2 regions of the Paenibacillus sp. FSL R7-0026 genome follow, and region 1 is predicted to be linked to the other one. Evidence: a T-box and tRNA genes for the amino acid it is inferred to sense, from the RefSeq annotation. Region 1 holds a T-box; the other holds one or more tRNA genes.
The links. A T-box is a leader RNA that pairs with one kind of tRNA and senses whether it is charged. The one in region 1 lies ahead of MKY44_RS22450 (valine--tRNA ligase), so its partner is inferred to be a tRNA-Val.

Region 1 (3,198 bases):
CAGGAATACGATGTCCCCACCACAGTTGACGGGAAATACACCAGTCACGAACGTTCTCGATCCAGTTCAGATAGGTTTTCTCAAAACGATCCGGAACAAAATTAACCCCTTCGCCGCTCTGTTGTTTTTTAATCGCTCTCTCTGCAAGTGGCTTCATCTCAACGAACCACTGTGTAGACAGATACGGTTCAACAACAGCTCCGGTACGTTCACTGTGTCCAACCTGATGCGTGTGATCCTCAATGTTGATCAATACACCCTGCTCTTTCAAGTCAGCAACAATCTGCTTGCGGCAGTCACTGCGATCCAGTCCCTGATACTTGCCTGCCTCAGCATTCATTGTGCCGCTCTCATCCATTACCGTAATTTGGGGCAGATCATGACGAAGACCTACTTCAAAGTCATTTGGATCATGCGCAGGCGTGATTTTAACAGCACCACTTCCAAACTCTTTATCCACATAATCATCAGCAATAATTGGAATTTCTCGTCCAATGATAGGCAGTACAAGTACTTTACCAATCATATCTGCATAGCGCTCATCTTTCGGATGAACAGCAACTGCTGTATCTCCCAGCATCGTTTCAGGACGTGTTGTTGCCACTGTAACGTAGCCACTTCCGTCTTTGAGCGGGTACCGCAGATGGTACAAGTGACCCTGTACTTCTTTATATTCAACCTCAATGTCGGACAGAGCTGTCCGGTTCACCGGGTCCCAGTTAATGATGCGTTTGCCTCGGTAAATAAGGCCTTTTTCATACAGTTGAACAAATACTTTGCGAACCGCTTGGGACAGACCTTCATCCAGCGTAAAACGTTCACGTGAGTAATCAAGCGACAATCCCATTTTGCCCCATTGCTGACGAATGGTAGTGGCATATTGATCTTTCCAGTCCCATACTTTCTCCAGAAACTTCTCACGTCCCAGATCATAACGAGTCAGACCTTCTTCACGCAGCTTCTGCTCCACTTTGGTTTGGGTAGCAATACCTGCATGGTCGGAACCCGGAAGCCATAGTGCGTCGTAGCCCTGCATCCGTTTCGTACGGATCAGAATATCTTGCAGTGTAAAGTCGAGCGCATGCCCGATGTGCAGCATCCCGGTCACATTTGGGGGTGGAATTACAATCGTATACGGCTCGGCATCTTTACGTTGACCGGCTTTGAAATATTCACGTTCCATCCAGGTGGAGTACCATTTATCCTCTGCCGCCTTAGGATCGTAAGTGGTCGGCATTTCTGTTGCAGCTGATTTTTTTTCCTCAGACATGTGTCATTCCTCCGTTACTTCATCATCTTCGCCAAAAAAAACAAAAAAAACCTTTCATCCATCAAAGGACGAAAGGTTAGCTTTCGCGGTACCACCTTTGTTTCACGCCTACAGCAAGATAGACTTCACCCTCTGTACATGACGTGACACTTCAAGCAGATAACGGCTGCTACCGGCCCATCCTACCTCAGAAATAAATGACGATTGATCTCATTCATCCCTTGTATTCAAACAGGCAACTCCCGGGCGACTTCGATCAGTTGGTTCCTGCGGAATCTCACAGCGTTGCAATTCCACTCTCTGAAAGGTCATACTGTCTACTACTCCCGTTCCACGTTGTTCTTCAAAAAACCTACACACATCATACCTTGCTCGTGCGCGATAGTCAACCTGACAACAGCGGATAAAGAGCGCTGGAATGCAGGTTTGGGACGAATCATGCAAAAACCCGCAATCCTCAAGGGGATCACGGGTCGTAACGAAGGCTTTAACTACGGATTAAGGGATGTACAATATCTGACCTTCTTCCACAACCTGCTCAGATAATCGGTTATACAACTGAAGTTCCCTCGTGCTCAATTGATATCGATCTGCAATGGCATCCAGTGTATCTTCTCGCTGAACGATGCAAAGTTTCACCTTGCGGAATGGGGTCTGGTCCACGATCGTTCCCAGGAACAGGTTCTTCCATTCCACATCATCAGCTGGATACGTTTCTTCCTGTACCACACCCGCAGGAACTTCATCGCCTCGCTCCACTTCAGCATCGCGTGCCGCTCTGCCGGAGGATAACAAGGAAGAGATACCTACGCCCTCTTCTTGCCGTGGTGCGGATTCTTTTTTGCTGCCAAAAGCAACCTTCAGCTCCGGCTTGTCTTCCGTCTCAGCCACAGGTTCAGGAACAAATGCTTCGTTCTGTACGAACTCGTCTACCCCAGTCGTTTCAAAAGACGGCCGGTCTTCCTCAGCGTTGCCTGGTTCGGACGAAGCAAATACACCTTGCCAGTTCTCCGCCTGTGATTCGCCCGGGACATCGGCAACTGCCTGATTCTCCTGCTGAGGTACAGATCTCGCTGATTCGAAGTGCCATACCTCTGGTGCGTCCGGTACATCCGGTGCTGCCAACTCATTAGATGATTGAGCAGTAGGCTCTGAGACTGCTTGATCTGCACTTCTCGAGTTCGCAGGCAATGCATCCACGGAAGGCTCGGACCAACCCGAAGACTCATCTTCCAGAGGCAGCAATGGTTCCGACTCAGGGTAAGAAGCTAATCGATCTGCGGTCTCAGCCATAAATGACGAGATCGGAGAAGGTTCGCTGTATTGCTCATGAGATGCCAATTCATCCCCATTCGCTGTCAGAGATGCGGGATCTTCGTTTGCATCAGGTTGTCTGTTTTCGTTAGCGTACTCCGCACTTTGCTCCTCAGGTTGAAGTGGCTCGGCCGATGACGAACCCGCATATTCTTGCTGCCATTCTTCGCTATTCCTTAATGTCTCTTCCCTTGTGGACAGGTCAGCGAATTCCGGAGCACCGTATGCAAGTTCTGCTGCATTCGCAAGTCTCTCTTCCTCACTCCGCTGGAGCAGGTACTCTTGTGCAAATGTGTTGGGGTCGCTGCCTGTCTGTGCTGCTTCATCAGAACGGTTGGATTGCTGAGCATCAGGTGAATGAACAACTGTAAACTCATCTGCTGACCACACTTGTGGCTCTTCAACAGGAAAGCCCTCGATGCCTCGCAACGACAACACGCCTGTAATGTTCAGACTGCGATTGGATAACAGATCCACGTCAAAATTTTCGATCTCGATGGAAATATCCTCAATCGATCTGACCCGATTCAGCGGCACTGTGATCTCCACGGGAATAAAATGTTTGAGCTCCTCTGAAACCTCATTTTCTCCTCTGTACGCACCTGTAAGTAAAA
Region 2 (3,198 bases), 810 kb from region 1:
TAGCTCCTGCTTTTACTTCTGCAAGTGCCTGTTGGTAATCCAGTACACGTCCTGCTGAGGTCTGAAAGGCTGTCAGGTCACCGTCACCATTTTTCTGTACGGCTGTGAAACTCTCGCGTGTTGTTTGATCCATGATGTCACACTCTCCTTATATGACGAGATAGGAATCTGCTTACCTGATTAGCCTATCCGAATTCATCGGAAGTATGCACCATATGCTGATAAGACCTGCCAACGCCGAGGTTTTACAAGCCCTTTTTCATACGAACATGCAGAATATCTGCATCATAAAAAGGTTCTTCCGAAATCACTTCATAACCCAGTTTTTCATAGAATTTCTGTGCCTGACACTGCGCATCCAGTACAGAATAGGTTAAGCCGAGTTCACGTGCCAGCTCCTCCATCGCGAGTAGAAGCACACGTCCATAACCAAATGAACGATGAGATTCAAGCACCGCGATCCGCTGCATTTTGGCCGTATCCTTGCTGTAATAGATCAGACGTCCTGTAGCTACAGCTTGGCCATCCGTGCTTAACAATACATGATGCACATCCGGACTGATGACATCATATTGATCAATCTCAATCTCGGCAGGCACCTGTTGCTCGATCACAAAAACGTGATGGCGAATTCCCAGGGCTTGCTCCAGTTGTTCTTCTGTCGATACATAACTAATCTCAGCTGCCAATTCCATTCCTTCTTTCTGCTCTTGCGCGACATATCAGACTGAATTATACAAAAAAATGTTTTTCCTGTATAGTGAAGTCTGGAACATATTGGGAGAGGAGGGGGTAGTGATGGGCATGACAGGCATCATGGTAATTACATTGCTAATGTCGGCGGGAATGATTACTCTGTTGTATTACGTGACCAAGAAAGCATACTCACGCAAGTGGGATGAAGACGAGTGATTCACCTGTTAACCTTCACGGCAAGACTTCACTGCTTCCTCGCGGAGAATACACATCTTGAATTACAGATTTGGAGTATACGTCCAGCCAGACGGGCAGAGACTCACCATTTTCATTAGGCTGTTGTAATTGTTGGAATTGTACCGTATGTTCATCCCTCTCCAAGCCGCAACCTGTAACGGTAGTAATGAGAATCATAAGCCCAGCAAAGAGAAAGAAGCATTTGGTAAATGTATATTTATTGGATTTTGACCGTTTTGTTAAGTTTCTCATAGGGAAATCACCTCGCTATAGAAATGGTAATCTTTCCTTTATTGTGCACCATTTCGGGTGAATTATAACCAAATAAATCATTGACAATGAACACGGTTACTTGATATGATACTGTTACTTGATTGGGAAACAATTATATATCATGATCTGTTAGCTCAGCTAAAGATAGTAGTATGACCGTAATGGATACATCTTAATTATTACAGGGCGATAGCTCAGCGGGAGAGCATTATCTTGACAGGGTAAGGGTCGTGGGTTCGATCCCCACTCGTCCTATATTTAAAATTAAAGGCAACTTCTTTTGAGAATTATATCTCAAGAGGAGTTGTTTTTTTATATAATAATATGGCTACCTCCAATAATATGTGTAGGTGGTTTTTGTTGATAATAAATATACTTAATGGTACAATTTGGATAAAACTAAGCAGTTAAAGTAGTTACGACTATCGATAAAAATAATACAGAAAAAAGATATGGTGATTGATGGAATGGGACAAATAAAGCGTGTTGCGGCACTATATCGAGTGTCCACAAAAGGTCAGATGGACGGGAACGATATTCCAATGCAACAACGAGCATGCAGGAAGATGGTAGAGAAACAAGAGGGATGGAAGCTAGTTAAGGAATATACCGAAAAAGGGGTATCAGGTTTTAAAGTACCTGCCTCGAAGCGTGATGTTATCCAAAAGGCTAAAGAGGATGCAGAGAATGGTTTATTCGATGTCTTGTTGGTATTTATGTTTGATAGGCTTGGAAGAAAAGATGATGAGACTCCCTTTGTACTTGAGTGGTTTGTAAACAAAGGGGTAGAAATGTGGTCTGTAATAGAAGGTCAGCAAAAAATTGAAGCATACACCGATCGGATGGTCAACTACTTGAGATTTTGGCAGTCAAGTGATGAAAGTAGGAAGACCTCTGAACGAGTCAACGAAAAACATATACAGATGGTCGAAGATGGTATTTTTAGGGGAGGAGGTATTCCCTACGGGTATAAAAGTGTTGATTCCGGTAATGTAAATAAAAAAGGAAAAGCACTGCAAAAACTGTGCAAGCACGAAGAAGAGTCAAAGATCGTACAAGAAATATTCCGACTAGTGCTTGAAGAAGGTTACGGACAATTAAGAATAGCTAAACTTCTAAACGAAAAAAATGTTCCGACAAGAAAAGCAAAACAATGGGGTGCTCCTACTGTAAACGTTATACTTAAGAATCCAATTTACAAAGGAGTAATGAGATACAGAAAAGAAAAAGGAGACGATATATTTTCAAAACCAATCCCTGAATTAATGATAGTTTCAGAAGAGGATTGGAATAGTGTACAGGATATAAGGGATAAAAAGAACCCTAAGAATCCAAAAAGAAATGAAAATTCCATTCCCATAAGCACTAAAGGAAGTTTACTTTTAACTGGAATAGCCAGATGCGGTTGTTGTAATTCTAGATTGACCACGACTACATTTGTAAATAAATACAAAGCAGCTAATGGAGAAATAGTCAGATACAATCAGAATAAAAGTTACCGTTGTAGTGGGAAATTGCAAGGAAAGACGGATTGTAACGGACAGGCAACATTTTCTTCAAAGATGGTAGAGAGACAAGTCTTAGAAAGAGTGGATGTATACTTAAGTCAACTCAGAACAATAGATTTCCAATCAGAAATTGAATCATTAAAAAAGAAGGTTTCTAATGAAGAAGAGGAAAAAATAAAAACAATGCAAAATTTACTGGAAGAGAACTACGAGGAGCTTGTGACATTAAACGCTGAGGTTCCAAAATCTATAATGGGTAAGAGCGCATTCAAACCAGAAATGCTCAATGGTCTTATCGAGAAAAAAGAAAACGAAATTCAGAAAACTACTGAAGACATTAAGGGAATAGAGCAATTGTTATCCTCCAAAAAAATGGAGATATCAGAGATGGAGGCTCTAAAAGATGATCTCCCAGTTTGGGGGGAGATATTTACAAATGCATCTACAGAAAAGAAGAAAATGATGTTAAGCACATTGCTAGAGG

Region 2: it has a tRNA-Val gene. The T-box ahead of MKY44_RS22450 (valine--tRNA ligase) is inferred to sense a tRNA for this amino acid. The anticodon was not compared.

The regions. Positions count from the first base shown of each region.
Region 1 covers NZ_JBBORG010000001.1:5,125,144-5,128,341, forward strand. Annotated here, with positions in the region: gene MKY44_RS22450 (valine--tRNA ligase) at 1-1,270, opposite strand, end outside; T-box leader at 1,332-1,613, opposite strand; gene MKY44_RS22455 (LysM peptidoglycan-binding domain-containing protein) at 1,769-3,198, opposite strand, start outside.
Region 2 covers NZ_JBBORG010000001.1:4,314,651-4,317,848, reverse strand. Annotated here, with positions in the region: gene MKY44_RS19055 (DUF3892 domain-containing protein) at 1-133, opposite strand, end outside; gene MKY44_RS19050 (GNAT family N-acetyltransferase) at 246-689, opposite strand; gene MKY44_RS19045 (hypothetical protein) at 928-1,185, opposite strand; tRNA gene MKY44_RS19040 (tRNA-Val) at 1,390-1,461, shown strand; gene MKY44_RS19035 (recombinase family protein) at 1,659-3,198, shown strand, end outside.